Regions from separate parts of the Paenibacillus sp. FSL R7-0179 genome, predicted to be linked through region 2. Evidence: predicted binding sites of a transcription regulator. Region 2 holds the regulator's gene; the other holds the start of a gene.
What was found. Region 2 encodes CtsR, which represses protease genes until heat stress. Its sites were predicted from a motif close to ATGGTCAATAAAGGTCAAACA; they were not measured.
Positions count from the first base shown of each region.

Region 1: the regulator CtsR is predicted to act here: its motif matches at 2,982-3,002, upstream of clpP (ATP-dependent Clp endopeptidase proteolytic subunit ClpP).

Region 1 is NZ_JBBOCC010000001.1:836,572-852,431, forward strand. It holds gene MKX63_RS03470 (phosphoglycerate kinase) at 1-211, opposite strand, end outside; gene gap (type I glyceraldehyde-3-phosphate dehydrogenase) at 350-1,360, opposite strand; gene MKX63_RS03480 (sugar-binding transcriptional regulator) at 1,477-2,529, opposite strand; tRNA gene MKX63_RS03485 (tRNA-Arg) at 2,822-2,896, shown strand; gene clpP (ATP-dependent Clp endopeptidase proteolytic subunit ClpP) at 3,090-3,686, shown strand; gene MKX63_RS03495 (GDSL-type esterase/lipase family protein) at 3,762-4,400, opposite strand; gene MKX63_RS03500 (PdaC/SigV domain-containing protein) at 4,565-5,677, opposite strand; gene MKX63_RS03505 (SIMPL domain-containing protein) at 6,039-6,794, opposite strand; gene MKX63_RS03510 (HPr family phosphocarrier protein) at 6,942-7,211, opposite strand; gene whiA (DNA-binding protein WhiA) at 7,309-8,238, opposite strand; gene MKX63_RS03520 (gluconeogenesis factor YvcK family protein) at 8,257-9,198, opposite strand; gene rapZ (RNase adapter RapZ) at 9,256-10,155, opposite strand; gene MKX63_RS03530 (ROK family glucokinase) at 10,201-11,151, opposite strand; gene MKX63_RS03535 (DUF438 domain-containing protein) at 11,324-12,586, opposite strand; gene MKX63_RS03540 (DUF1858 domain-containing protein) at 12,601-12,828, opposite strand; gene thiC (phosphomethylpyrimidine synthase ThiC) at 12,991-14,691, opposite strand; TPP riboswitch at 14,843-14,949, opposite strand; gene trxB (thioredoxin-disulfide reductase) at 14,999-15,860, opposite strand, start outside.
Region 2 is NZ_JBBOCC010000001.1:1,780,718-1,796,577, forward strand. It holds gene MKX63_RS07720 (hypothetical protein) at 1-431, shown strand, start outside; gene MKX63_RS07725 (transglycosylase domain-containing protein) at 524-2,269, shown strand; gene MKX63_RS07730 (MFS transporter) at 2,280-3,530, opposite strand; rRNA gene MKX63_RS07735 (16S ribosomal RNA) at 4,023-5,583, shown strand; tRNA gene MKX63_RS07740 (tRNA-Ala) at 5,711-5,786, shown strand; rRNA gene MKX63_RS07745 (23S ribosomal RNA) at 5,954-8,999, shown strand; rRNA gene rrf (5S ribosomal RNA) at 9,207-9,323, shown strand; gene MKX63_RS07755 (GNAT family N-acetyltransferase) at 9,758-10,930, shown strand; gene MKX63_RS07760 (CtsR family transcriptional regulator) at 11,294-11,755, shown strand; gene MKX63_RS07765 (UvrB/UvrC motif-containing protein) at 11,786-12,310, shown strand; gene MKX63_RS07770 (protein arginine kinase) at 12,339-13,403, shown strand; gene clpC (ATP-dependent protease ATP-binding subunit ClpC) at 13,440-15,860, shown strand, end outside.

The sequences.
Region 1 (15,860 bases), 940 kb from region 2:
TGGAATCAACGAATTCACCTTTAGGACGGCCCATATGGCTGGCCAGAATGACCTTTGCACCGTTCTCAATCAGGTATTTAATTGTTGGAAGGGTTTCGCGGATACGGGTATCATCAGTGATCTTGCCGTCTTCCACTGGCACATTGAAATCCACGCGCACGAATACGCGTTTGCCTTTTACTTCTACATCACGGACACTTTTTTTGTTCATGATTAACATTTCCTCCACACCCAAAATTGGTTCCTTCACGAAGCCATTTTCAAACGAATCCATTTCAGTTCATTTAGAAAGAGCGGAAACAGACTTTCCTTGTTTCCGCTCTATTGTAGTGCTTATATGAAAACTGTCTTATTTTGCAAGCTTAGCGAATTTCTCCAAAGTACGAACCAGCTGTGCAGTGTAGGACATTTCATTGTCGTACCAAGCAACAGTTTTAACCAGCTGTTTGTCGCCAACAGTCAGTACTTTAGTCTGAGTTGCATCGAACAGGGAACCGAAAGTCATACCCTTGATGTCGGAAGATACGATTTCATCTTCAGTGTAGCCGTAAGTTTCTGGGTCAGAAGCTTCTTTCATGGCTGCATTGATTTCTTCAACGGTTACGCTCTTATCCAGAACAGTAACCAGCTCAGTCAGGGAACCTGTAGCTACAGGCACACGTTGTGCTGCACCGTCAAGTTTGCCCTTCAGTTCTGGAATAACCAGGCCGATGGCTTTAGCAGCACCGGTAGTGTTAGGGATGATGTTCTCAGCAGCAGCGCGGGCACGTCTGAAGTCGCCTTTTGCGTGTGGAGCATCAAGAGTATTCTGGTCACCTGTGTAAGCGTGGATAGTAGTCATCAGACCTTCGATGATACCGAACTTGTCGTTCAGAACTTTGGCCATAGGAGCCAAGCAGTTCGTTGTGCAAGATGCACCGGAGATTACTGTTTCGGAACCGTCAAGGATGTCATCGTTAACGTTGTACACAACAGTTTTCATGTCGCCTGTAGCTGGAGCGGAAATAACTACTTTTTTAGCTCCGCCTTTCAGGTGCTTCTCAGCGGCTTCTTTAGTTGTGAAGAAACCAGTACATTCCAGAACGATATCAACGCCAAGCTCTCCCCAAGGAAGCTCTTCAGGGTTGCGGTTCGCCAGAACCTTAACATCTTTACCGTTAACTTTGAAGAAGCCGTCATGCACTTCAACATCGCCTTGGAATTTACCTTGAGTTGTATCATATTTAAGCAAATGAGCAAGCATCTTAGCGTCAGTCAAGTCATTGATTGCTACCACTTCGATACCTTCTACATTTTGAATACGGCGGAATGCAAGGCGTCCAATACGTCCAAAACCGTTAATACCAACTTTTACACTCATTGAATAGTTCCTCCTAGAGTTCGTTTTATTTATTCAAGACAGGCCGTGAGGCTCGTCAAGACAACAATGTTAAGTATAATGCATAAACCCTTTGTGCGCGCCCCATTTAATGGAATCTATAGGACCTTTTGTAGCTGTGTGTCGATTTCCTTGCCGATTTCGACAGCCGCCGCCTCGTCGATGACGAGAATATCCTCTTGCCCGAACCGCAGCATCGCATGAATGGCCTTCGCCTTACGTTTGCCGCCGGCAATACCGATAACGACTTCTGTGCGGATAATGTCTTCCAGGCGCAGCCCCATGGTCAGCATAGTGTGAACCACTTCGCCGTCCTCATTAAAGTAGTATCCGAAGGATTCGGCTACAGCACCCTCACCCTGAATCTCTGAGATTGTCCCGGAGTCCAGCTTGCGGCGGTGGGTCATTTCAATGGCATCACCTATTCCATGTACAATAATACGCGATCTGCGGATAATTTGTACAATCTCTCCAATATTGGAGTCCTGCGCAAGCGACTGATAAGCGTCTCCGCTAAGCAGATCGGGCACATGCAGCAGACGGTAATTGGCGCCAATCCGTTTGGCCATGGTTGAAGCAATGGTGTTGGCCTGTATCTCCATGCTCTCTCCCAGTCCTCCGCGCGCCGGAACAACCCAGGCGTTCTTATAGGAAAGGGATAGCGGCGGGGTCAGCTGATCGGCCATCTCGGCCAGGGTTGATCCGCCTGTGACGGCAACCGTGTCGTCACTGCGCAGTACGCTGAGCAGTGCCTTGGAGCCTGCGCGCCCCAGTTCACGCTTGGTGAACGGCGATGTCTCACAATCGCCAGGTACCACAATTACTTTGGTGAGACCGTACGTAGTACGAATTTTCTCTTCCAGATCATCCAGGCCGAATAGGCTCTTGGCGACCGGCTCCAGCAGGTCAAGCAGTCTGCGACCGGCATCGCTAATGCGCATACCGACGCTCTCGATCTCAATGAGCCCCTGCGATTTCAGAAGATCCGTCTCGGCGCGCAGTACCCGCTCGGTCATATCAAGCGAAGCGGCTAGCGTCCTGCGCCCAATAATATCGGACAGCATGATCTGATGTAGAATCGTATACCGTCTCTTAAGGGTTTCCATGAGATCAGGCAGAAGCTGCTTTTGGATTTCCAATAGATTACGCATGCTTTCACTCCTGCAACTTCGTCTTTCTCTTATCCCCTGTTCGTGGTCTCAAAATGTCCCGGGTTAACTTTTTAAGTCCCACCCATATTCTACCCAAAACTGACGTCGAGTGCAAGTGTTCCGAGACTATAATTCTCAGCCCGCTTTCATCTTATGCATGGGCTTGTCCGGCACGCAGCAGGCAGGAGGCACATCTCCGGCTCTCTTAATAGAGGGGGACAAAACTATTTTTGAGCAGCATGCTTAATACACATTGCTTTTATCTGAGATGTGTATTATAATAATTTCTGTTGCGCCCGTGGTCCAATGGATATGACGTAGGCCTCCGAAGCCTGAGATCCAAGTTCGATTCTTGGCGGGCGCGCCATTATTTTCAAGCTTGTACATAATTTAGTGCCGGATATATTATATTTAACCAATGAGCCGCTTGAGGGCTCTTTTTTTTGAAAGTAAGTTTGACTTTCTTTGACTTTTTGTTTGAATTTGTTTATCATGTGGTTAATACGGTAACAGTAAAAAATGAACACATTCGAAGCACCAATTTCAAGGAGGTTTTCCACGTGAGTTATATTCCTATGGTAGTAGAACAGAGCAACCGCGGTGAGCGCGCTTATGACATCTATTCCCGCCTGCTGAAGGACCGCATCATTTTCCTTGGAACGGAGGTTAATGACGTGGTAGCCAATTCCATCATCGCACAAATGCTCTTCCTGGCTGCCGAGGACCCGGATAAGGATATTCACCTGTATGTGAACAGCCCAGGCGGTTCCATCACAGCGGGTATGGCAATCTTCGATACAATGCAATACATTAAGCCGGATGTATCCACCATCTGTGTAGGTATGGCCGCTTCCATGGGAGCGTTCCTGCTGAACGCCGGTGCCAAGGGCAAGCGCTTTGCCCTGCCGAACAGCGAGATCATGATTCACCAGCCGCTAGGCGGTGCCCAGGGCCAGGCTTCGGATATCGAGATCCGTGCCCGCCGCATCATCAAGCTGCGTGAGAAGCTGAACCGCATCCTGTCCGAGCGTACAGGCCAGCCGCTGGAGAAGATCGAGAAGGATACTGACCGCGACTACTTCATGAGCGCTGCAGACGCTGCTGAATACGGTATCGTGGACAAGGTAATTGAGAAGACTCTGCCGACAGGCGTATAAGTAATCTATCCAAATGAATACACGAAGAGGCTGTAACAGACCGGTCCGGTCATGTTACAGCCTCTTTCTTCATGCCTACCTCAAGCCTCCGTACCCCAGGGCATCGAGCTTGCCTGCAATTACACGGTAGCCTCTGCCGTTCGGGTGAATATGGTCCAGGAACAGCAGCCCCCGCTCATTGCCGGCAAATTCATGATATATCGAAGCAAACCCTACGTTATTACTGCTGTAACCTGCGGCATAGCGGTTGAAATCCCGCACCCACTCTGTTGCCTCATCTATCTGCGGATATGGGTTATAGAGGCCGACCATCCGGAGGATGTAGGGGCTGCGGGAACCTGCCTTGAGCTGTGTCAGGCTACCCATGATGTCGCTGTAGTTACGCTTGCAGTCCCTAAGCGCTTGCTGCAGCAAGCCCTGGAATTCACCGGGCCGGGGCCCGGCTGCCCGGGCTGCTTTAATCAAGTCATTGCCGCCAATGGACAACGTAATGATCTGTGCATCCTTCACCGCCGCCCGGTAGGTATTGGAGCTCCTCAGCCGTTGCCTAAGCCCCCCGGTGGTCAGACCGTTGACACCAAGATTCGCCGGCACCACCGGCGTGCCCAGCCTCCCTTCCGCCATCCGCCGGTAGACGGGGACGAAGCCGTTCCCGGGCAGCGCACCGAAGCCGGTTGTTAGTGAATCCCCGATCGCTGTATACGCATAGACCATAACCTTCCCCTCCCCGTTATAAGCTGCTTGCCTTCTATAGCTTATGACTATCCGGGTGAAGTGGTAACGGCAGGGCAAGCTGATTAGGCCCTGCACATGAAGAATGCCCCTGCATCTCCCGGAGAAGGTACAAGGGCATTCTAGGGTATTCTTATGAAGGTCTATTATTTCAGCGCTGTGAACGGACTGCTTCCGTCCGGCAGGAGTTCCTTGAAGCTGAAGTTGAATTCCGGGAAGCCTGCGGCATATACCGTGTAATCATACAGCTGGAAGAAGAGCACTACCTTGCCGTCTCTCAGATAAAAGTATTTCTCGGTGTTCAAGCCGGTGAATCCGCCGAGATAACCTCCGCTGAAGTTCTTGAATTCCTTGGTAATTTCGGCATTCATCTGCTTCTTGTAATTCGGATTCGCTCCGAACAGATCGCCCAGCAGCAGGCGCTTCCCGTCCTTGAGCGAGAAGGTGAACGCATTGCGGTAGGTCATACCATGTGCGCCTCCGGTATACTCATATTGATTCGTAATCAGACTGAGCACGCCATTCTGATTGTAAGTGACTACATATCCGCCATCGAATTCATAGGGCCGGTCATCTTTTGCCCGCTTAGTAATTTGATCCTCGGCATCGGCTGCGAACTTCAACACCGTCTGTTTGATCGCGTCATTGATAGCCTTCTCAGCTTCCGGGCTGGCCAGGCCGCTAACCTGCGGATAGTCCAGGCGGATCGGGGCATCCTTATGATCCTTCACATAGCTGGCGGTCTTAATCGTAACTGCATTCTGCGTTCTCTTCATCAAGTTCAGCCGTCCTGAGGCCGCGCTCCAGTCGCTTTTATAGCCCAGGTAATCATTCAGCAGATCCATCGGAACGAACAGCTTGTTATTCCACTGCTTCGCTTCATAGTCTCCGATGTAATAGTTATTGACGCTGATCGTAATGCCATAGTCTGTAGTAGTTAGCTTCGTCTGGGCAGTGCCTGTTCCAATGGTATACGCCTTCTCTGCCTTGTCATAGGACAGCGGCATGCCAAGCGAATCACGCATGAAGGTTACCGGAACCCATACCTTTCCCTCTTTGAACAGCCCCGTTTGTGAAGTAATCTTACCGTTTACCTTCAGCACCACCTGAGAAGTGTCAGCCTTCGTCTGGGCAGCAGCAGCTGCAGCCTCCGTCGTCCCTGACGGGAAGATTCCTGTTCCCCCAAGGAGCAACCCTGCGGCAAGTATTCCTGCACCCCATCGGCGGGCGTTGTTTTTTGAAGTCGAGTTCTTAGTCATTATTGCTTCTCCTCTCATCCGGTTCTGTGTCTGGTCTAGTTGTGTTCCTCATTTCCACTCTTCCTATTATAGGGAGAATGGACGCCGGGGTTGTTACAATCCGCTTTACAGTTTCTTTAATTTTGAAGGTTCTATCTAAAGATATTGTTACCACTATATAAACAAATTGAGAGATTTCAATAATAATTCACCGCCAAGTTGAAACGATACAAGTGGAAACGGCTTAGCCGTCCTTTGAAAGGGAGGTACCGTTTCAGCGAGAAATAGAAGGATAATTTATAGCGTAAAGCATATAAATTCTTATATTTTAAAAAACGCCCGCCCTGCCAAATCAGCAGAGCAAGCGCCTCATGCGAAACGTTTATTTCAGTTCATACGTTACATTTAATTGGGTAGTGACTTTGACCTGCCCCGGTTCAACAGAGCTGCCGGCAGCAGTATCCATTGACGCTTTCTGCATCATTGCTGCTTCAGCGTAGACTACCGGATGATTACCGTCATCGCTCTGAATCACCGTAACCACCTGGCCCACTCCCCGTTTCGCCGCTTTGGCTATGGCTGCTGCTTTGACGTCTGCATTCTGCATAGCCTTCTCAATCACCTGTGCTTCGAAGGCAGAGGGATCTTCAATGGCAAACCGCACATTGCCGATGTTGTTCGCTCCGGCCGCAGAGGCTGCGTCCAAAAGTTGCCCAACCTTCGTCAGATCACGGTACGATACCTCCAGAGTGTGCTGGGCATTATAGCCTTTGACCTTCTGGCCGTCCTTCTCCGTGTAGGTGTAATTAGGCTGTACGTTGAACTGGCTGCTCTGGATGTCTTTGTCGGCTATACCCCAAGTGGTTTTGAACAATGCCGTCAGCTTGGAGATTTTCGCCGCTGTACCCTTCTGTGCCTCCTGTGCAGTATCCGCTGTAGTGCTCACACCGATAGAGAGATAAGCGATATCCGGCTTAATCGACAGCTCACCTTTGCCCACCACGCTCACAATGTTCTTCTGCACCTCGTCAGCGTAAGCCTTTTCAGGTCCCTTCAGCACTCCGCTCAACCCCATTCCTCCAATCATCAAGCTCCCTGCCAGCAATACTGCTCCAATCGATTTACCCCATCTTCTCATGCTTGCCATCCCCTTTCGATTCGTTTAAGTGTTAGTACCCTCTAGACGGGACAGCATGGTAAAAGTTGCATCAGCAATGTACAATATTTTTTTTTATTCCGGTATGAAAAAAAGCCCCTAAGGGCTTTTGGTAAGACCATATTGCATTTATTGATTTTCGAGCTCTTCCTTGCTTACCAGACTGGTCAAAGCGGTTACAGCCTGTTCCGCGTCTGCACCGTCTGCGCTGATATGAATCTCCGTACCGGAACTGATCGCAAGGCTCATAATGCCCATGATACTCTTGGCGTTCACTTTTTTATCGTCTTTTTCCACGAAAATCTCCGACGAAAACTTATTAGCTTCTTGCACAAACAATGCTGCCGGCCGAGCATGGAGCCCCGTCTTCAACCGAACAACTACCGGGTGCTTTGTCATGAAACGCTTACCCCCTATTTGAGATCTGCCCAAAAATTTCACATTAATTTTATAATATTATATCATTATAACGCATACCGCACTAGAAAAAAAATAATCAGCCGCCGCGGACCTTGTCCGCCAGCTCATCAATTTTGCGCAAACGGTGGTTCACACCCGATTTACTGACCGTCCCACCCAGCATATCCCCGACTTCCTTGAGGTTAATATCCGGGTGAGCCAGTCTGATCTCGGCAACCTCCCGCAGCTTATCCGGCAAACTTTCCAGACCCACCTCGCGCTGAAGCAGCTTGATGTTCTCAATCTGGCGTACCGCCGCACTGATCGTCTTGTTCAGATTGGCCGTTTCGCAGTTCACAATCCGGTTGACCGAGTTACGCATATCACGCATGATCCGCACATCCTCGAACTTGAACAGCGCCTGATGAGCGCCGATCAGACTGAGGAACTCGATAATCTTCTCGCCTTCCTTGATGTATAGGATGAAGCCTTTTTTGCGTTCTATGCAGCGGGCATTCAGGTGAAATTCACCAGCCAGCTCAACGAGCGCCTTGCAGTGCTCCTCATACATGGAAGCGATTTCCAAGTGGTACGAAGAGCCCTCCGGGTTATTAACCGAACCGCCGGCCATGAAGGCCCCGCGCAGATAGGCGCGCTTGCAGCAATTCTTGCCGACAATCTCCTCATCAATCCCATCCGTGAAAATAAAGCCCTCAGAGACAATCCGCAGATCCTTCAGGATCTCCTGGACCTGGTTCGGGATTCTTACAATATAGACGTTATTCTTCTTCAAACGCATTTTTTTACGCACGAGCAGCTCGATATGGACCTGGTAATATTTCTTAAGCAAAGAATATACCCGCCTTGCAATCGCGGCGTTCTCCGTCGAAATGTCGAGAACCACCTTTTTGCTCGAAAGCTGCACCGAACCGTTCATTCGGATCAGCGCTGACATTTCCGCTTTCTCGCAGCAGGGCGGACTCTCGACCATCGTCAGCTCTTTTTTGGTAAGGGCCGCAAAAGACAAGGGGCTCACCTCTTTCATTTAACTCTTTCTGTCAATCCAATCCTTCACCAGCTGGAAAATATGGTGACTGAGCTTATCTGTATCATGCCGCAAATAGGTTTTAAATAATACCAGCTTGTCGGCAATCACCTTATACCCGTTACCGTCTACAGCCTCACGGTCAAGCTGTACCGGACGGGCGCCCTTCTCGGCGTATTTGATCTGCACCTGCTCCGGGATCTCCCCGTCATTCACGATCACATAATCGAACAGATGCAGCCCGATATGGTCATATACGGCCTGTAGATGGTCATTCACCGTGTAATTATCTGTCTCACCCGGCTGAGTCATTACATTGCATACAAAAATCTTAATGGCCTCTGATGCCACCACGGCTTCCGCCAGTTTAGGTACCAGCAGATTCGGCAAAATGCTGGTATACAGACTGCCCGGTCCGAGCAGAATAGCATCTGCGTTGCGGATAGCCTCCAGCGCCTCCGGCAGCGGCTCCACATCCACAGGCTCCAGGAACACGCGCTTAATGACGCCGCCTGCCTCCGGGATTTTGGATTCGCCGGTAATCAGCGTCCCATCCGCCATCTCGGCATGCAGGATTACTGCTTCTCCGGCTGCAGGCAGCACCCGGCCGCGAACGGCGAACAGACGGCTCAGCTCCCGGACTGCTGTAACGAAGTCCCCCGAGATATCGGTCAGTGCAGCCAGAATCAGATTGCCTAGGCTGTGTCCGGCTAAACCTTCTCCGCTGCTGAAGCGGTACTTCATAATCTGCGCCATCAGAGGCTCAACGTCAGCCATAGCTGTAAGTACGTTGCGGATATCTCCTGGCGGCGGCATCTGCAGCTCACTGCGCAGAATCCCGGAGCTTCCCCCGTCATCTGCGACAGTTACGATCGCCGTGATATCCAGCGGCTTCTCTTTCAGCCCCCGGAGCATCACGGAGAGTCCGGTCCCGCCGCCCATCACGACGATCTTCGGACGCTGTCCTTGTTCTTCAGCCACTATTCATCCCTTCTCTCATCAATGCCGGTCGCGTTCGGAATCCCGATGGCTGACTGCTACCGTTTCCGTCTCGCTAACCCCCAGCATTTTGCCCAGGTATTCGGCGATGGCTACCGAACGGTGCTTGCCGCCGGTACAACCGATGCCGATAATAATCTGGGATTTGCCTTCCTTGCGGTATTGCGGAATAAGGAATTGAAGCATATCCAGCAGCTTGGTCAGGAATTCTTGCGTTTCAGGCCATTTCATTACGTAGTCGTACACCTCGTTGTCTTGGCCTGTCTTGGGCCGCAGCTGGTCCACATAATGCGGATTAGGCAAGAAGCGGACGTCGAACACCAAGTCAGCATCGATCGGAATCCCATACTTGAATCCAAAAGAAGTAATGTTAACCGAGAGGGTGCTTTTCCCGAGGTGGGAGAAGCGAGACACTATTTTTTCTTTGAGCTGCACTGGCTTCATGCTGCTGGTATCCAGACACAGGGTAGCCGAATTCTTCAGCTCCTCCAGCATCTGGCGCTCCATGCGGATGCCGTCCAGCGGCATGCCCTTGGGAGCAAGCGGATGATGCCTCCGGCTCTCCTTGTAACGCTGTACAAGCACCGAATCTGTGGCATCCAGGAAAAGGATCTCACACCCGATCGTTGACTCGTCCTTGATATAGGCCAAGGACTCCGACAGGGCGGTGAAGAATTCACGCCCCCTGAGGTCGATGACCAGCGCCACCTTGGCGATTTTACCCTTGGACTGTTCAATCAGCTCTGCGAATTTCGGGATTAGCACAGGCGGAAGATTATCGACGCAGAAGAATCCCAGATCCTCCAGGCTCTGCACGGCAATCGTCTTGCCCGCACCCGACATGCCTGTAATGATAATCAGGGTGGCATGGGCGGGCAGGGTTTGCTCGAGGTCGGTCATTACAGCATCCCTCCCTATGTTTAGTATATGAATAATTCCGGTCTTTTAAGAACGCAGGAGCAGACCTGCCGCACCAATAATACCGGCGTCATTGCCAAGTGCTGCAGGTACAATCGTAACACCGGTTTGCAGTGGGGCAGGTGCCAGCTTAGCGAACACCCGGCGGACTTCATCGAACAGGATGTCGCCTGCCTTGGAGACCCCGCCCCCGACGATGAATACTTCAGGGTTCAGCACCGCAGCAACGGAAGCCATCGATTTGCCCAGATAGAAGGCTGCCCGGTTCACAATCCGCAGCGCAACCTCATCGCCAGTCTTGGCGGCATCGAATACTTCCTTCGCAGCGATTTTTTCAACGGTGGACAAGGAGGTCCGATCTCCGCGTGCTACAGCATCGTTCGCCATACGGATAATGCCTGTCGCTGAGGAAACGGTTTCCAAACAGCCCATGTTCCCGCAGCCGCACTGGATCGCTTCCAGATCAGGCACTACGGAGATATGTCCCAGCTCACCGGCCAGGCCGGCAAAGCCCTGATACACTTTACCATTAATAATAATACCGCCGCCGACACCCGTACCGAGCGTATAGCAGACACAGTTCTCAATACCGCGGCCTGCCCCGCTCCAGGCTTCACCCAGTGCTGCCACGTTGGCATCATTGTCTATTTTGACTGGCTTGTTCAGACGACCCTCCAGAATGGAGCGGATCGGCACATCTCTAAATCCTATGTTAGGCGCAAGGATGATGATTCCTTCACGAATATTCGTAAATCCGGCCAGTCCCGCACCTACACCAGCCAGTTGGTCCCAGGAATACGGAGAGTCCTCCACAATCTGGCGTACATACTTCTCGATATTATCGATGACAGCATCGACGCCATCCGCAGTCCCTGTCGGACCTTCGTAAGTGTGCAGCAGGCTTCCCTCGGCATTACAGATTCCAACCTTAATCGTGGTACCACCTAAATCCACGCCAACGTAGATATGTTCAGACATGTAACAAGCCACCTTTTTCTATGCTAAAATAGTTAATCCTACGTACCCACTATAATAGAAGCCTCCCCTGCGGTCAAGGAAAGGCGATACACCCGGGTCACGGCGTAGCAAAAAGACTCTCAGGCGCCGCTGCTCGCGTGAAAGTCCAAATGTTTCTTCTATAATAAATATGCTATTCCGACAAAATTCGCTTCTGGCCCTCAAGGGCACGGATCGGTGCGATATTCTGGGTGAATTCCAGCGTCCCCATATAACGGCCGTCTGCATCCCGCACGGCGAAATAACGGATATAGATGAATTTATCCTTAATGTTAATCCAGAAATCCTCGGCATCCTTCACTCCAGCCTTGAAGTCCGCCAGCAGCTTCTCAACAACATGCACGCTTTGCGGCGGATGGCAGTTCTGCACGGTGCGGCCGATGACAGCCTTCGTCCGGGCGAAGATCCGTTCCTTGCCATGCGAGAAATAGCGGACGACATCGTTCTCATCGATAAAGGTGAGATCCACCGGCAGATGATTCATCAGCGTCTCCAGCTGGTGGAGCGACAGCAGTCCGGTCTCGAACCGGATGAAGCCCTGCGGAGACAGGCCTTCCCCTTCTCCCGCCGGAACATCGGCGCCCTCTGGCTCCGCTGCACGTTCCGGTATCCATTCCCGTTCAGGCGCAGTCAGGCAGAAGCCGATTTCATCGCTTTCACGGGCAATTTTGACCCACTCATCCTCAGTCAGCTTATCCAGCGCCATCGGGAGCAGAATATTCTCTTCCTTGAAGATCATCTCATTGACTTCCTTAATAATCTCTTCAAGTGCGGCTATAATTTGCCCGCTGTCCCCGTTATAGGCGCTAAGCGCCTTCTTGGCTTCCTTGATCATATTGCGGATTCCGTCATCGACTCCCCACATTACCTTCGTAGGACCGTAAATGCCGTACTTCTCCAGGTAAGGGAACAGGAGATTCTCCTTGCGGCTGTAATGCTTGTCGAGATCGAGCAGCAGACTCAGGTCCTCCAGCAGCTTGAAAATAATCTCATCGCTCGCGTTTTTCTTGAATTTATCCGCATGCAGCTCCAGCCGGAAGTTGACCAGACGCTCGATTTCGCGGTTCTCCAGCTTGAACGTATGCACGGGATGACCTGGCTGCTCCTCGGGCTTAGAAGAACGGTGAATCTGTTCAATCGAGCCTTTGAAAATAGCCGTATGCACGGAGCAGAGGCGCTGTACTTCCTCTACCGGAATGCCTTCCTCGGTCATCAGGGAGTGCTCCATGGCGGAGATTTCCTCCACCGTAACATCGCCTACCGCCTCTTCAAAACGCGCCTTAACCTCCTCCACGCTTTTGCCTGCATGCAGCTCCTTGATGATCTCTTTCAGCATAGCCTGGCGGCGCGTCTGTTCCGGAATATCGACCTCGCGGTTATTAATCAGTTCGCTCATCGTAATCTCCCCTTCTATTCTATAATCTCGAAACCATGCCGCTGAAAGGCCAGCCGAACGGTTTCCAGCTCTATTTTCTTTAATTTCATTCCTTTGGACAGGGTCATGAATCGTCCTGCAGTCTGCAGCATTCCAGGCTTCGCAATATCACGAAAACCCAGCTCCACCATAATCTCAACAATTTCCGGGTGCCTGGTTACCAGTTCAAAGACCGATTCATCCAGCTTCAACGCTTTGCTCATCCTTTTGCACACCTCACTAATGAGAATTCTTCTCAACTTCAGCTTAGCATAGGGTACAGGGGTGGATTGTGATTGTAATCACTAACTACAAAAAGACTATCCCCGCATGCTATTTAGGTTGGGGGATAGCCTGAGAATGTTATGATTCCGCTGTATTAGCAGCTAAGTTACAGTGATTTGCTCCACCCTATGGGAATTACGGATATCATGCGAAATCCGCATGCTGCAGAATTTAGGACCGCACATCGAGCAGAAATGCGCCTGCTTGGCCCCCTCCGCCGGAAGGGTCTCGTCATGATACGCAAGCGCCCTTTCCGGGTCGAGGGAGAGATGGAACTGGTCGCGCCAGCGGAACTCGAACCGCGCCTTGGACAGGGCATCGTCCCGGTCCTGCGCTCCCGGATGTCCCTTGGCGAGGTCTGCGGCATGTGCAGCAATTTTGTAGGTAATGACCCCTTCGCGCACATCATTCTTGTCAGGCAGGCCTAAATGCTCCTTAGGGGTAACGTAGCATAGCATCGCCGTTCCGAGCCCCCCGATCATCGCTGCTCCGATGGCCGAAGTGATGTGATCATAGCCGGGTGCAATATCCGTAGTCAGCGGCCCAAGCGTATAGAAAGGAGCTTCCCGGCAAATCTCAAGCTGCTTGTCCATATTCTCCTTAATCTTGTGCAGCGGCACATGCCCCGGACCTTCGACCATGACCTGAACATCGTGCTTCCAGGCTAGCAGCGTCAGCTCTCCAAGCGTCTCCAGCTCGGCAAACTGAGCTTCGTCATTGGCATCGGCAATAGAGCCGGGACGCAGGCCATCCCCAAGGGAGAAGGCCACATCATACGTCTTCATAATCTCACATATATCTTCGAAGTGTGTGTACAGAAAGTTCTCCTGCTGATGAGCCAGGCACCAGGCGGCCATAATTGATCCGCCCCGGGACACGATGCCGGTCATTCTCCGGGCAGTGAGCGGAATATAGCGCCGCAGCACCCCGGCATGAATGGTGAAGTAATCCACCCCCTGCTCCGCCTGTTCAATCAGCGTGTCACGGTAGAGCTCCCAGGTTAAGTCCTCGGCTATGCCGTTCACCTTCTCCAGCGCCTGGTATAGGGGCACTGTACCAACCGGCACAGGAGAATTGCGGATAATCCACTCCCGGGTAGTATGGATCTTGGAGCCGGTGGAGAGATCCATAATGGTGTCAGCCCCCCAGCGGGTCGCCCAGCGCATCTTCTCCACTTCCTCTTCTATAGAAGAAGTGACCGCCGAATTTCCGATATTCGCATTGATCTTCACCAGGAAGTTACGTCCGATAATCATCGGCTCACTCTCCGGGTGATTGATATTGGCCGGGATAATGGCGCGGCCCGCAGCCACTTCATCCCTTACGAACTCCGGCCGGATATTCTCCCGGATCGCAATATACTCCATTTCCGGCGTGATGATCCCTTGCCTTGCATAATGCAGCTGGGTCACATTACAGCCTGTATAGGCCCGCCGGGGATTCCTGCTCAGTCCTGGACAAGCTTCGGCGGCAGTCCCTTCTCTGCGGATTCCATTATCCTCCGGCCGGACCGCCCTTCCGGTATATTCCTCCGAATCACCGCGCTCCGTGATCCAGCTTGAACGGTGCGGCGGCAGCCCCCTCCTAATATCTGTCTCCTCTGCGGCATCCGTATAAATACCGCTTGTGTCATAGACACGCAGCGGAGCATTCTCCTCTTCTCCGGCAACGCCTTCGGTTCTGCTAAGGCTGATCTCCCGCATCGCAACCCGGATATCCGGGCGTGAGCCCTCCACATACACTTTACGGCTTGCGGGGAATCCGGACAGATCCACCTCTTCGTTCTTACCCGTTCCTGTCATTTCAATCTCCTCCTCTTCGTTCTGTACAATCATCAGATAAGAGGTTACGCAGCAGATTGAGCTGAAGAATCTATAGATTCTTACAAATCAAAAAGCCGCTCCACCTGGAGCGGCTTTATTAAAGGAACAGCCAAATAAGACTGTATTCAAAAAAGGTCCGACTCCACTTTCCTACGCTGGTATAATCCAGATCAGGTTCAAGGGTCCGGAAATTCAATTTTCCCGTCTCAGCCTATTCAGGCTCCCCTAGTGGGTATCTTATCTAATTAAATACATTTTACCTGTGCGGGTAATTCTTGTAAACCCGTTATTTGTCCAGCGATTCGCTCCAGTCGTGCACCATCGTGCCTTCCAGGAACTTCTCGGCATCCATGGCGGCCATACAGCCGGTTCCCGCTGCCGATATCGCTTGACGGTAACGGGTATCCTGCACATCGCCGCAGGCGAATACACCCGGAATGTTAGTCTCGGTGGTACCCGGGTTCACCACGATATAGCCATTAGCATCCGTGTTAATCTGCCCGCCCAAGAAAGCTGTGTTAGGGGTGTGTCCAATGGCTACGAACACACCGTCTGCCTCTACCAGCTCTGTCTGACCTGTCTCATTATTAAGCACTGTAAGGCCCTTCACTCCGGTCTCTCCTACTGTTACCTCAACAGGTGTGCGGTTCAAGGCCCAGGCTACCTTGCTGTTGTCACGGGCCCTGTCCTGCATGATCTTCGAGGCACGCAGCTCAGGACGGCGGTGAACCAGCGTTACGCTGGACGCAAAGCGGGTCAGGAAGCTGGCTTCCTCCATGGCGGAGTCTCCGCCGCCGACGACGACAATCTTTTTATTACGGAAAAAGAAGCCGTCACAGGTCGCACAGGTGCTGACCCCGCGTCCCACATTCTCCTGCTCGCCCGGGATGCCCAGATATCTTGCAGAGGCTCCGGTTGAGATAATAACCGATTCTGCCTCCAGTACACCCATCCCGTCCACGGTTACCTTGAACGGACGCTGTGAGAAGTCCACCGACTCCACCCAGCCGTTCTTGAATTCAGCGCCGAAGCGTTCCGCCTGCTTGCGCATATTGTCCATCAGGTCCGGACCCAGAATCCCTTCAGGGAAGCCTGGAAAGTTCTCCACTTCTGTCGTCGTTGTCAGCTGTCCTCCCGGCTGCAAGCCT
Region 2 (15,860 bases):
TGATGTTCACCGCCCTATGTGCAGGGCTGTTCCTGCTCCGTTCACACAAAGCAGCCAACGATACCACAGCGCTGCTTCGCGCCGCAGAACAACTGGCGGTTAACGGCTCCTGTGAGCTTACGGACCTTGAGGTGCAATCGGGTGGGGAATTCCGACGGCTGGCCGCTAGTCTGCGCCGGATTCATCAGGCCGGATTGCGGCCGGCAGCGGCCCCTGCACCGCAAATACAAATGCCGGAGCCGGATGCACAAGAGTTCATAGCGCTTATTTTGCGGACGAGGGCGTTGATCCGCACGTTGGAACAGACAGTGGCGGAGTCAGAGGAAGCGGTCAATATTATCCCCAGTGGAGTTCTGCAGCATCTGGTAATGGCTAAGCACGAGGCGCTCGGACTGGAAAAGCTTCTGGAGAATTGGACTCGGCAGGTATGAGAACAGGACGGAGATCGCTGCTGCGTATTTGCTATGCCGTTTTTGATCTAACAGTCATCCTTGCTATTCTCATGCTAGCAGGAATGATCTATATGAGTCAGTATGGAAAGCTGATGCTGGACCGTTATCCGGAGAAAATGATTTTACCGGAATCAAGCGTCATTATGGCCTCTGACGGAACAGTGCTGCGGAGAATACCGCTGCCTGAAACGGGCTATCGAAGCAAAGCAGGACTAGGAGAAATGCCGCAGCTGCTCATAGATACTTTCATTGCTGTAGAGGACCGCCGTTTTTACAGCCATAAAGGTCTGGACTACCAGGGAATAGCCCGTGCATTAGTCAACAATACCGTACATATGGGGGTATCGGAGGGCGGAAGCAGCATCACTCAGCAGCTGGCAAGGGGGTTGTATCTGAACCGGGAGCAGAATCTGCTGCGTAAGCTGAACGAGGCCTCAATAGCGTTGGCGCTGGAGAAGCAGTTATCGAAGGAAGAGATTTTGCAGCTGTATCTTAATCAAATTTATATGGGACAAGGGCAATATGGGGTGAAATCTGCAGCGGAGCGTTATTATGGTATAACTGATCTGAAGCAGTTGGAGATTGGACAGATCGCGACACTGGCGGCTATTCCCAAAGGGCCTTCCATCTATAACCCGGCAGACAACATTGAATTGTCAGCAGGCAGACGGGATCTGGTCTTGCGGATAATGCAGCAGCACAAGCTGATAACAACCGGGCAGATGACGGCAGCAATGAAGAGCACCTACGTACCTCCGGTTAAGGATAAGACTGAGATAGTCGGGGCGTCCTATATGGATGCGGCAATTCAGGAAGCGATGCGGCAGACAGGATTATCGCAAAAGGAGTTAAGCACAGGCGGATATACACTGGTGACGGGCATGAATATTGAGGCGCAGCGGGCTATGGAGCGGGCCTTCTCACAGGAAGAGGCATTTCCGCCGGATGGCAAAAACCAGCGAGCAGAAGCAGCCATGGTCATCATGGACCAGCGGACCGGTGAAGTGGCCGCACTGTTGGGCGGGCGAAGCCCGCGTACTGGCGGTCTGAACAGAGCCGTAACGCCTTCCCGGCAGCCAGGCTCCGCGCTCAAGCCCATTATAGATTATGGGCCGGCGCTGGAGAGCGGCAAGTATACGCCGGACAGTCTCCTGCCTGACATTAAAACAGCCTATGGCAGCTACAGACCCGCTAACCTGAACGGAGTATACCGTGGGCAGGTGAGCATGAGGGTAGCCCTGCAGCAGTCCATCAATGCCCCTGCGGTATGGCTGCTGCATCAGGTGGGGGTCAGCTACGCCCGCGGGTTTGCTGCCAAGCTGGGGGTAGAACTCGGGGTAGAGGACAATCATCTGGCTATTGCCCTTGGAGGTCTGCATGGCGGCGTCTCCCCGCTCACGATGGCCCAGGCATACACTGTCTTTGCGAATGGAGGCATTCTTAACAAGGCATATCTGGTACGTAGTATCAGGGATACGCAGGACCGGGTAGTTTACTCGCATGTCTCTGCGCCGCAGCAGGTCATTTCGGCGCGAACCGCAGCGGATTTGACCGGAATGCTCCGTCAGGCGGTGAGTGAAGGGACGGGCAAACGGGCGCGAATGGAGGTTACGGTCGCCGGTAAGACAGGAACCACGCAGTTGGATCTGCCGGGAGTTCCCGGCAAAGCCAACCGGGATCTATGGTTTGTAGGCTATACCCCCAGATGGACCGCAGCGGTATGGATGGGCTTCGACCACTCTGATCCGGACAACTATATGACTGCCGGCAGCGGGCTTGCGGCTGCTATGTTCTCCAAGGTTCTTTCGATGCTATGAATAGTTGTGCTTATTCGGCAGCCCATTCCTCCAGCTTCTTGTCACCGGGCAGCAGCAGAGCCAAGAGGCCGAGCAGGGGCAGGAAGCCGCAGGCTACGAACACTGTGGCGATTCCAATCGTGTCGATCAGATGCCCAATCACGACAGAACCAATTCCGCCAAGCCCGAACGCAAGGCCGGTAATCAGACCCGAGACCGTCCCGATATTGCCCGGATACAGCATCTGTGCGTAGATCACAGTGACGGAGAAGCTGGACAGCAGAATGAACCCGGAGATGATCAGCAGCACGGCTGCCCAGAACTGGTTCACAAAAGGCAGGGCCAGCGCAAACGGTACCGTCCCGATCATCGACACCAGGATGAGATTGCGGCGGCCGAAGCGGTCTGCAAGCGGGCCCCCGAAGAAAGTGCCGACAGCACCGGCAGCGAGATAGATGAAGATATAGATCTGTGCCTTATCCAGTGTCATCCCGTATTTGTCCATTAAATAGAAGGCATAATACCCGCCGATGGAGGCGCCGTACCAGGACCGCACGAATACGATGAAGACCAGAATAACCGTTGTAATCAGAATGCGTTTGCTGCGGGCAGGGTCGATGGAGCGGGCTGCCGACTTTTTGCGGAAGGTGTATCCGGCATCCAGCATCTCCCGGTACCAGCGGGCCACATAGGCTTGGATGGCGACTCCGGCCGCAGCGATAACGGTGAAGCCGAGCGCACCCATCTGACCGAAGGGAATGAATACCCACTTCATTAATAGAGGACCCAAGGCCTGACCGGCGTTGCCGCCCACCTGAAATATGGATTGCGACAGCCCCTTGCGCTGACCGGCAGCCATATGAGCCACGCGCATGCCTTCCGGATGGAACGCAGCTGATCCGAAGCCCACCAGCATTACGGACACAATCACTAATACATAATTACCGGCAAAAGCGAGCAGGAACACTCCGGCAAAGGTGCAGCACATCCCCAGCGGCAGCAGAATCGGACGCGGCTTACGGTCAGCAGCGAAGCCAATAATAGGCTGAATTACCGAGGAGGTGAGATTCAGCGCGAATGCTATCCAGCCGATCTGGGTATAGGAGAGCACCAGATTATCTTTCAGTACAGGGAACATCGCCGGAATCAATGCCTGAATGGAATCGTTGAATAAATGAACAAAGCTGACAGCGAGCAAAATGCGGTAGATGGTAGCCTGCTGCAGATTGCGTGATTCCCCCAGAGGGCCGGGTGGAGCTTGAGGCAGAGTCTTGTTGGACATTTGAACTCCTTTCAGAATAGCTAATAAGTTAGTTATCTATGGATATGAAGATAAATTCTATTGTAGCGACAAATGAAGTATTATGGGAATCAATTTGTGCAGGGCTGCGGTGAACTATTCATAATTAACTCAAAAAAAAGGGAGGCTAATCTTCATTTGAAAAAAAGCTTGCAAAGGCTTGGAGCGCGTGATATATTATCTCTTGTGCTTATGAGACATCGACGCTGAATGGAGCGGCGGAAGAAAAATAAGTTGACAACAAACGTAATAAAATGATATGATCTAATTCCTGTGCAAGAGACATAAAGTTGATATGCCGGGAGCAAGTTCTTTGAAAACTGAACAAATGGAACGCTTTAATTTTTACAAGATTCATTCAATGAATCGTCAGTTTCAAAATGAGCAATCGCTCTTTCTATACTGCAAACTCTTCATCTGCTCAGCTGAGCTGGACCGAAGAGTTTGCAGGTGACGCTTACTTCGTAAGCGTCCTAATTGGAGAGTTTGATCCTGGCTCAGGACGAACGCTGGCGGCGTGCCTAATACATGCAAGTCGAGCGGAGTTTGAGAGGAAGCTTGCTTCCTTTCAAACTTAGCGGCGGACGGGTGAGTAACACGTAGGCAACCTGCCCTCAAGCCTGGGATAACTACCGGAAACGGTAGCTAATACCGGATAATTTCTTTCTTCTCCTGAGGAGAGAATGAAAGGCGGAGCAATCTGCTGCTTGGGGATGGGCCTGCGGCGCATTAGCTAGTTGGTGGGGTAACGGCCCACCAAGGCGACGATGCGTAGCCGACCTGAGAGGGTGAACGGCCACACTGGGACTGAGACACGGCCCAGACTCCTACGGGAGGCAGCAGTAGGGAATCTTCCGCAATGGGCGCAAGCCTGACGGAGCAACGCCGCGTGAGTGATGAAGGTTTTCGGATCGTAAAGCTCTGTTGCCAGGGAAGAACGTCCGGTAGAGTAACTGCTGCCGGAGTGACGGTACCTGAGAAGAAAGCCCCGGCTAACTACGTGCCAGCAGCCGCGGTAATACGTAGGGGGCAAGCGTTGTCCGGAATTATTGGGCGTAAAGCGCGCGCAGGCGGTTATTTAAGTCTGGTGTTTAAACCTTGGGCTCAACCTGAGGTCGCACTGGAAACTGGGTGACTTGAGTACAGAAGAGGAAAGTGGAATTCCACGTGTAGCGGTGAAATGCGTAGATATGTGGAGGAACACCAGTGGCGAAGGCGACTTTCTGGGCTGTAACTGACGCTGAGGCGCGAAAGCGTGGGGAGCAAACAGGATTAGATACCCTGGTAGTCCACGCCGTAAACGATGAGTGCTAGGTGTTAGGGGTTTCGATACCCTTGGTGCCGAAGTTAACACAGTAAGCACTCCGCCTGGGGAGTACGGTCGCAAGACTGAAACTCAAAGGAATTGACGGGGACCCGCACAAGCAGTGGAGTATGTGGTTTAATTCGAAGCAACGCGAAGAACCTTACCAGGTCTTGACATCCAACTAACGAAGCAGAGATGCATCAGGTGCCCTTCGGGGAAAGTTGAGACAGGTGGTGCATGGTTGTCGTCAGCTCGTGTCGTGAGATGTTGGGTTAAGTCCCGCAACGAGCGCAACCCTTGACTTTAGTTGCCAGCAGGTTGAGCTGGGCACTCTAGAGTGACTGCCGGTGACAAACCGGAGGAAGGTGGGGATGACGTCAAATCATCATGCCCCTTATGACCTGGGCTACACACGTACTACAATGGCCGGTACAACGGGAAGCGAAGCCGCGAGGTGGAGCCAATCCCAGCAAAGCCGGTCTCAGTTCGGATTGCAGGCTGCAACTCGCCTGCATGAAGTCGGAATTGCTAGTAATCGCGGATCAGCATGCCGCGGTGAATACGTTCCCGGGTCTTGTACACACCGCCCGTCACACCACGAGAGTTTACAACACCCGAAGTCGGTGGGGTAACCCGCAAGGGAGCCAGCCGCCGAAGGTGGGGTAGATGATTGGGGTGAAGTCGTAACAAGGTAGCCGTATCGGAAGGTGCGGCTGGATCACCTCCTTTCTATGGAGAATCGTCACCTGCAATGGTGACATTCAAATAAAAGTCTTCAGGAAGCTTACTTCCTGAAGCAGGCTTTACTTTGTAAAGCCTTGAGCGTTTCCATTTGTTCGGTTTTGATGGAATTTGCGGGGCCATAGCTCAGCTGGGAGAGCGCCTGCCTTGCAAGCAGGAGGTCAGCGGTTCGATCCCGCTTGGCTCCACCAACAAACTTCATCTATTTGTATGTCTAAAATATTGGATACAACTTGATCCTTGAAAACTGGATACCGAAACGAATTTGCGTTTTAGAACATTCCTTTAAGCTGAACTTGTGTAAACAAGTTTCAATATTTTAGTGATGCTAAGTGATTTTCCTAACGGAAAACACATTGGTTAAGCTACTAAGAGCACACGGAGGATGCCTAGGCGCCAGGAGCCGACGAAGGACGTGGCGAACAACGAAACTGCCTCGGGGAGCTGTAAGCAAGCTTTGATCCGGGGGTGTCCGAATGGGGAAACCCAGCTGTGGTAATTCGCAGTTACTCGTATCTGAATACATAGGATACGCAGAGGCAGACCAGGGGAACTGAAACATCTAAGTACCCTGAGGAAGAGAAAACAATAGTGATTCCGTCAGTAGCGGCGAGCGAACGCGGAACAGCCTAAACCAAGGGGCTTGCCCCTTGGGGTTGTGGGACGTCTCACATGGAGTTACAAAGGAATACGGTAGGCGAAGAGGTCTGGAAAGGCCCGCGATAGAGGTAAAAGCCCTGTAGCCGAAATGGTATTCTCTCCGAGACGGATCCCGAGTAGTGCGGGGCACGTGAAACCCCGTATGAATCCAGCAGGACCATCTGCTAAGGCTAAATACTACCTGGCGACCGATAGTGAAACAGTACCGTGAGGGAAAGGTGAAAAGCACCCCGGAAGGGGAGTGAAATAGAACCTGAAACCGTGTGCTTACAAAAAGTCAGAGTCCTCTTTATGGATGATGGCGTGCCTTTTGTAGAATGAACCGGCGAGTTACGTTTAACATGCAAGGTTAAGGTGAGAAGCCGGAGCCGCAGCGAAAGCGAGTCTGAATAGGGCGACTGAGTATGTGGACGTAGACCCGAAACCGTGTGATCTACCCCTGTCCAGGGTGAAGGTGCGGTAACACGCACTGGAGGCCCGAACCCACGCATGTTGAAAAATGCGGGGATGAGGTGGGGGTAGCGGAGAAATTCCAATCGAACTCGGAGATAGCTGGTTCTCCCCGAAATAGCTTTAGGGCTAGCCTCGGTGAATGGAGTGGTGGAGGTAGAGCACTGATTGGGTGCGGGGCCCGCAAGGGTTACCAAGCTCAGTCAAACTCCGAATGCCATTACCTTCTTGCCGGGAGTCAGACAGTGAGTGCTAAGATCCATTGTCAAAAGGGAAACAGCCCAGACCATCAGCTAAGGTCCCCAAGTGTGTGTTAAGTGGGAAAGGATGTGGAGTTGCACAGACAACCAGGATGTTGGCTTAGAAGCAGCCACCATTGAAAGAGTGCGTAATAGCTCACTGGTCGAGTGACTCTGCGCCGAAAATGTAACGGGGCTAAACACACCACCGAAGCTATGGCTAGGATCGACTTCACTGCGCCTTTGAGGCGTGTTTATCCAGATTGACATTGATGCCGTGAAATATCCGAAGGGATGAATGGCTAAATGCTCTCAGGGGATAAACACAGACTTCGAAGCTGGAGTGAAGTCGATCCTGGGGTAGGGGAGCGTTGTATGTGGGTTGAAGGTGTACCGTAAGGAGCGCTGGACAGCATACAAGTGAGAATGCCGGTATGAGTAACGAAAAGATCAGTGAGAATCTGATCCGCCGAAAGCCCAAGGTTTCCTGAGGAAGGCTCGTCCGCTCAGGGTAAGTCGGGACCTAAGGCGAGGCCGACAGGCGTAGTCGAAGGACAACAGTTTGAAATTACTGTACCACCGTAATCCGCTATGAGCGATGGGGTGACGCAGGAGGGTAGTGACGCGGACTGATGGATGTCCGTCTAAGCAGTGAGGCTGGTGTGTAGGCAAATCCGCACACCGTAAGGCTGGGCTGTGATGGGGAGCGAAAATTACAGTAGCGAAGGTCATGATCTCACACTGCCAAGAAAAGCCTCTAGCCAGGAGAAGGTGCCCGTACCGCAAACCGACACAGGTAGGCGAGAAGAGAATTCTAAGGCGCGCGGAAGAACTCTCGTTAAGGAACTCGGCAAAATGACCCCGTAACTTCGGGAGAAGGGGTGCCTCGGTAGGGTGAATAGCCCGAGGGGGCCGCAGTGAAAAGGCCCAAGCGACTGTTTAGCAAAAACACAGGTCTGTGCGAAGCCGTAAGGCGAAGTATACGGGCTGACGCCTGCCCGGTGCTGGAAGGTTAAGGGGAGCGGTTAGGAGCAATCCGAAGCTGTGAACCGAAGCCCCAGTAAACGGCGGCCGTAACTATAACGGTCCTAAGGTAGCGAAATTCCTTGTCAGGTAAATTCTGACCCGCACGAATGGCGTAACGACTTGGGCGCTGTCTCAACGAGAGATCCGGTGAAATTTTAATACCTGTGAAGATGCAGGTTACCCGCGACAAGACGGAAAGACCCCATGGAGCTTTACTGCAGCTTGATATTGAATTTGGGTACGATCTGTACAGGATAGGTGGGAGCCGTAGAAAAGAGAGCGCAAGCTTTCTTGGAGGCGCCGTTGGGATACCACCCTGATCGTATCTAGGTTCTAACCTGGTACCCTAAGCGGGTACGGGGACCGTGTCAGGCGGGCAGTTTGACTGGGGCGGTCGCCTCCTAAAGAGTAACGGAGGCGTTCAAAGGTTCCCTCAGAATGGTTGGAAATCATTCGCAGAGTGCAAAGGCATAAGGGAGCTTGACTGCGAGACCTACAAGTCGAGCAGGGACGAAAGTCGGACTTAGTGATCCGGTGGTACCGCATGGAAGGGCCATCGCTCAACGGATAAAAGCTACCCTGGGGATAACAGGCTTATCTCCCCCAAGAGTCCACATCGACGGGGAGGTTTGGCACCTCGATGTCGGCTCATCGCATCCTGGGGCTGAAGTAGGTCCCAAGGGTTGGGCTGTTCGCCCATTAAAGCGGTACGCGAGCTGGGTTCAGAACGTCGTGAGACAGTTCGGTCCCTATCTGTCGTGGGCGCAGGAAATTTGAGAGGAGCTGTCCTTAGTACGAGAGGACCGGGATGGACGTACCGCTGGTGCATCAGTTGTTCCGCCAGGAGCATGGCTGAGTAGCTACGTACGGACGGGATAAGCGCTGAAAGCATCTAAGCGTGAAGCCCCCCTCAAGATGAGATTTCCCAGTATGTAAGACCCCTTGAAGACGACGAGGTAGATAGGTTGGAGGTGGAAGTGCAGCAATGCATGGAGCTGACCAATACTAATCGGTCGAGGGCTTATCCAAAAAACTACCCCAAAAAGTGAAGATGACGCTGACGAAGCGGATTCCGAGTACTTTCCGGGGGCCCCGTAAGAAGGGCGAGCGCAGATTCGTTTCGGATTCAGTTTTCAGGAATCAAATTCCTGAACGATTTTAAGCTGCATGTCCTTTCTAAGGATTGATATTTTGCGGGAGTGATCTCACAGATGTCCACGCAGCGCAAAAATCATGTTTGGTGGCGATAGCGGAGGGGTTCCACACGTACCCATCCCGAACACGACCGTTAAGCCCTCCAGCGCCGATGGTACTTGGACCGAAGGGTCCTGGGAGAGTAGGACGTTGCCAAGCGCATGAGCCATTGTTGAGCAATCGACAGTGGTTTTTTTGCGTGCAGGCAGGGCTGTGGAAAAGCTGTGGATAGATTTCAGTAAGTACAGAAAAGTTGCGCACATGTGGATACCTTTGCAGGAACGAATTGATCCCCGGATTATGGGAACATAACGCATAATATTGTGGATGAGTCAAGCGAAAACATAAGTAATACACCGATTTTGTGGATAAAAAGTGAATATTGTGGATAGATAAAACGTATTCGTGGATAACTCATTTCAGCCGGAAAGAATCTCTTTCCGGTTTTTTGCGTTGCTGTGCAAAAGCTGTGGATAACTATTCTTTTTGTAGCTGATGGCAAGCCTCTATTAGCATCTGGCGGCTTCGCTTGTTATACTCTCTATTAAGCAAATAACTGGAGCTAGTTTATGAAATGTAACGGGGGGAACAGAATGGAAATCAGGCAATTACGTGCCGGAGAATTTGAGGACAGCCTGAGCTTGTCCGAATATGCTTTTAAATATAAGGTTTCAGCAGAAGATAGAGTACGTGCCAAGGAAAAATTCAAACCGGAACAAACCTGGGCGATTTTTGAAGGGGACAGCATCGGTGCGAAGCTGACGCTTCTTCCGTTACAGGTATATATACAAGGCAAGCCCGTTTCTATGGGGGGCATCGCCGGTGTAGCGACTTGGCCGGAGAACCGCAGGCAGGGGTATGTGGCCCATCTGCTGACCCATGCGCTCCAGACCATGAACGAAGCCGGTCAGACATTGTCCTTTTTGCATCCGTTCCTGATTCCCTTTTACCGTAAATTCGGCTGGGAGATCTATTGTGAATATAAGAAGTACACTCTTCCGGTAGGGAAGTTCCCGCACAAGACGGAGATTAAGGGCAGCGTGAAGCGCGATACTCCTGATTTTGCAGTATTCCAGCAGCTGTATGATCAATTCGCCATGAGGTATAACGGGAGTCTCCAGCGTACTGAGACCTGGTGGAAGGAAAGTGTGCTTGATGATGATACGCATTCCTGTGTGTTTTATTCAGAGGAGGGTGAACCGGAAGGCTATGTGCTGTATAAAATAGTGCAGCAGGAGCTGGTCATAGATGAGTTCATCTATGGGAACGAGCTTGCCCGCCAGGGCTTGTGGACCTTCCTTGCCAATCATGACTCCATGATTACGGCTGCGCAGCTGAAGCTGGTGCCTGCTGACGACATTCTGCCTTTTCTCCTCCCTGATCCGCGGATTGAACAGGAGAATTATCCATACTTCATGGCGCGAATCGTCAATGCTAAGGCTTTTGTGGAGAGCATGACCTTCAATGTGCCGGAGGGTGACCGGGAGCGGGTGCTCTATATTGAAGATAAGCATGCGCCCTGGAACAACGGGTTATGGCGGTGGACGGTGTCGGAGCAGGGGGAGGCGACGTTTATCCGGATTCAGGGCGAGCGGTCAGACGCTGACCTGGAATGTGGTATCGGCACGCTTACTGTGCTGCTGATGGGATACAAGCGTCCGCTTCAAGCGGCAAAGTACGGACAACTATCCGGGACTGCTGAGGCGACTGCTTGGCTTGAAGCGCTGATTCCGCAGGCTGAGACGGCATTATTCGATTTTTTCTGACAGCGAACGGCTCTTCTTCTTTCCTTGGAAGCGGAGGAGCTTTCCTATACATAATGCCCAAGTTCAGTGAACTAAGCAGGCAACCGGAATACATTACAGCCAAAAAGTAAAAAATAAGAGTAACCCCTTGGAATTCAGTGAGAATATGTTATAATATGAAAAAGTCAAAGAAAGTCAAAGTCAACGCAGGCCGGATAGGATCGTTCTCAGGAATGTAACATTTAGAGAAAAAGCGCAGTGCAGAGGCTATTGCAGCCGATTCTTATTGCATTGCCAGGGTTAAGTTCTTAAGAGCATGTCACTGGGCGGCAGGCGTTGGCGCAGCACAGATTTAACCAATGCTTACACACTGGAGGATGAGTGATGCGTAATATCTCCGATATTATTGAACAATATCTGAAGAATATTTTGCATGAAAGTCCCGAAGGTACGGTGGAAATTCAGCGCAATGATCTGGCGGACCAGTTCTCCTGTGTCCCGTCACAGATCAATTACGTCATCAGCACACGGTTCACATTGGAAAAGGGATATGTGGTGGAGAGCAAACGCGGCGGGGGTGGATATATCCGGATTCAGCGCTATGAGCTGCCTCAGAATGTGGCCTTATACGCACATCTGAACTCCACGATAGGGAATGATATTGATCAGAATTCTGCCGAAGGGCTGATTTATCAGCTGGAGGAGGCCCGTTTCCTCTCCAAACGTGAAGCGTGTCTGATGCGGTCTGCGGTTTCCCGGGAATGCCTGACGGTTAATCTGCCGTACCGGGATGAGATTCGTGCCAAGCTTATGAAGGCTATGCTAATCTCTTTATTGGGCAAATAATTTGTCAAATGGTAAGGAGGGACACCGCTCATGCTATGCCAGGAATGCGGCGTCAAACCGGCTACACTCCACTTCACGAAGATCGTGAACGGGGAGAAGACGGAATTTCATATTTGCGAAAGCTGTGCGCGGGAGAAGGGTGAACTGATTCCCGGAACTGCGGGCGGTTTCTCTATCCACAGCTTGCTTTCCGGTCTCCTGGATCTGGAGGGCTCGGGCAAGGGCAAATCAGCAGCAGCACAAAGTGTGCAGGGTCTGCATTGTGAAAACTGCGGCATGACCTATTCACAGTTCAGCAAGCTGGGACGGTTCGGCTGCAGCTCCTGCTATAAGTATTTCGACAGTACGCTTGACCCGCTCTTCAGACGGGTGCATGGCAGTACAGCACATGTCGGCAAGCTTCCTAAGCGGGCTGGAGCACAGATTATGTGCAAGCGCCAGATTGATGAGCTGAAGCAGGAATTACAGCAGAGTATTGTGCAGGAGGAATTCGAGACCGCAGCTGAGCTGAGGGACAGAATCCGCAAGCTTGAAAAAGAAATGCCACAAGAGTAAAGTCTTTGATATATAGGGGGGATCAGGCATGTCAAGTCTCCGGTATACCGAACAAGCACTTAGTGAATGGATGCGCTGCGGCGGCAGTCATTCGGAGATTGTCATCAGCAGCCGTATGCGTATCGCCCGTAATCTGGAGCATCTTCCGTTCCCGCTGCTCGCTTCAACAGAGCAGTCGGAGGAGGTGCTGGAGCAGCTTGCCCCTGTATTTCAGGGCGATGCCTCTGCAGATTTCGGCAGCTTTGAACTGCTGAGGCTGGATGAGCTGGGTGAGTTGGACAAAAAAGTGCTGGTGGAAAAGCACCTTATCAGTCCTAATCTGGCGGATGATTCCAAAGGCGGGGCAGTCATTCTTAATGAGGACGAGTCGGTCAGCATTATGATTAATGAGGAGGATCATCTCCGTATTCAATGTCTGTTCCCTGGACTGCAGGTCAGAGAAGCATGGGTGAGGGCGACTGCCATCGATGATATTTTCGAGGCTGCTGTCAATTACGCCTTCGATGACCGCAGAGGATACTTAACAAGCTGTCCCACCAATGTGGGAACAGGGCTAAGAGCATCGGTTATGGTCCATCTGCCGGCCTTGGTGATGACTCATCAGATCAACCGCATTTTATCTGCGGTTAATCAGGTGGGGCTTACCGTTAGAGGAATTTATGGTGAAGGCAGCGAAGCAGTAGGGAATATCTTTCAGATCTCGAACCAGATTACGCTGGGACAGACCGAAGGTGAGATTATTGAGAATCTTCACAGTGTAGTCACCCAGATTATAGAGCATGAGCGAAATGCGCGTGAACGCCTGCTGGCGGATTCCGCATTGCGGATTACGGACCGTATCAAGCGCTCCTACGGAATTCTGGCCTATGCTGCTGTGATGGAACTGAAAGAATCGGCACAGCGGCTCTCCGATCTGCGGCTTGGTGTAGATCTGGGGATTCTGGAAGGGCCTTCGATTTCAGTGCTCAATGAGCTGAATGTAAAGACTCAGCCGGGCTTTCTGCAGAAGCTGTTCGGTGACGAGCTGTCGCCTACTGAACGCGATATGTACCGGGCGAAGCTGCTCCGGGAGACACTGGGATCACAACATTAATTATAGATATTTATTATCCGTGGAGGTGCAGGAGATATGATGTTTGGAAGATTTACGGAACGCGCACAAAAGGTGCTGGCGCTGGCGCAGGAAGAAGCCGTACGTTTGGGACACAACAACATTGGGACAGAGCATATTTTACTCGGACTGATTCGTGAAGGAGACGGCATTGCCGCTAAGGCATTGATCGGACTTGGTCTGGGTCTGGAGAAGATACAGGATGAAGTGGAAACGCTGATTGGCAGAGGTCAGGAACAACCGACCAACATCGCTTATACTCCTCGTGCCAAGAAGGTAATCGAGCTGTCCATGGACGAAGCCCGCAAGCTGGGTCACACGTATGTGGGAACAGAGCATATCCTGCTCGGTCTGATCCGTGAGGGAGAAGGCGTAGCAGCCCGTGTGCTAAACAATCTCGGCATTAGTCTGAACAAGGCCCGCCAGCAGGTATTGCAGCTCCTTGGCAGCAGTGAAGCCACCTCCAGCCACAGCGGAGCTCCGGCTAACGTCAGTACGCCAACATTGGACGGTCTGGCCCGTGATCTGACGGCTTATGCCAAGGATGGTAACCTCGATCCTGTGATTGGCCGCAGCAAGGAAATTGAACGTGTTATTCAGGTGCTCAGCCGCCGGACCAAGAATAATCCGGTACTGATCGGTGAGCCCGGGGTTGGTAAAACGGCGATTGCCGAAGGTCTGGCCCAAAAGATCATCAACAATGAAATTCCGGAGACACTGCGCGACAAACGTGTCATGACCCTTGATATGGGTTCTGTAGTGGCCGGTACGAAATATCGCGGTGAGTTCGAAGACCGCCTCAAAAAAATCATGGATGAGATTCGCCAAGCAGGCAATATCGTGCTCTTCATCGATGAATTGCATACGCTGATCGGAGCGGGGGGGGCGGAAGGCGCAATTGATGCCTCCAACATCCTGAAGCCTGCCCTGGCCCGTGGTGAGCTGCAGTGCATCGGTGCTACAACGCTTGATGAATACCGCAAATATATTGAGAAGGACGCTGCCCTGGAACGCCGCTTCCAACCGATCACGGTGGATCAGCCTTCGCCTGCAGAAGCTGTTCAGATCCTGTTCGGCCTGCGTGACCGCTATGAAGCCCATCACCGGGTGAAAATTACGGATGAAGCCATTGTGGAAGCTGTTAAGCTGTCGGACCGTTATATTCCAGACCGCTTCCTGCCGGACAAGGCGATTGACCTGATTGATGAAGCGGGCTCCAAGGTCAGACTGAATTCTTACACCATTCCGCCGAATCTGAAGGAACTCGAAATGCGTCTGGATGACATCCGCAAGGAGAAGGATTCCGCAGTACAGAGCCAGGAGTTCGAGAAGGCTGCTGCACTGCGCGATACCGAGCAGAAGATTCGTGAAGAGCTGGATACTACGAAGAACCAGTGGAAAGAAAAGCAGGGCCGCACCGATTCCCAGGTTACACCTGAGGATATCGCACAGGTGGTGGCCAGCTGGACCGGCATTCCGGTCAGCAAGCTGAAGGAAGAGGAGACGGACCGTCTGCTGAATATGGAAGCTCTGCTGCATGAACGTGTTATCGGCCAGGATGAGGCCGTTAAGGCGGTAAGCCGGGCACTCCGCCGGGCGCGTGCGGGGCTGAAGGACCCGAAACGTCCGATGGGCTCCTTCATCTTCCTCGGACCTACCGGGGTTGGTAAAACCGAGCTGGCGCGGGCGCTTGCCGAAGCAATGTTCGGCGACGAGAATGCGGTCATCCGCATCGACATGTCGGAGTACATGGAGAAGCATTCCACCTCCCGTCTGGTCGGAGCGCCTCCGGGGTATGTCGGGTATGAAGAAGGCGGACAATTGACAGAGAAGGTGCGCCGCAAGCCGTACTCGGTTGTCCTGCTGGATGAGATCGAGAAAGCCCACCCTGAAGTATTCAATATTCTGCTGCAGGTGCTGGAAGACGGCCGTCTGACCGATTCCAAAGGCCGCGTGGTCGATTTCCGCAATACCCTGATCATCCTGACCTCGAACGTCGGGGCACAGGCAATCAAGAAGAATTCGACGCTTGGCTTCACGGCCGTTCAAGATGCAGGCGCCGATTACACCAATATGAAGGGCAAGGTTATGGAAGAGCTGAAGAAGAGCTTCCGGCCTGAGTTCCTGAACCGGATCGATGAGATCATCGTCTTCCACTCTTTGGAGGAGAAGCATATCGCAGAGATCGTTACCTTGATGTCCGACGAGCTGCGCAAGCGTCTGCGTGAGTATGATGTAGACTTCCTGCTTACCGACGGGGCCAAAGCGTTCCTGGCCAAAGAGGGTTATGATCCGGCCTTTGGTGCCCGTCCGCTCCGCCGGGCGATTCAGAAGCATATCGAAGACCGCCTCTCCGAAGAGCTGCTCAAAGGCAACATCAAGAAAGGGGATTCCCTTAACATTGATGAGGTGAACGGCGAACTGGTCGTAACCACCGTT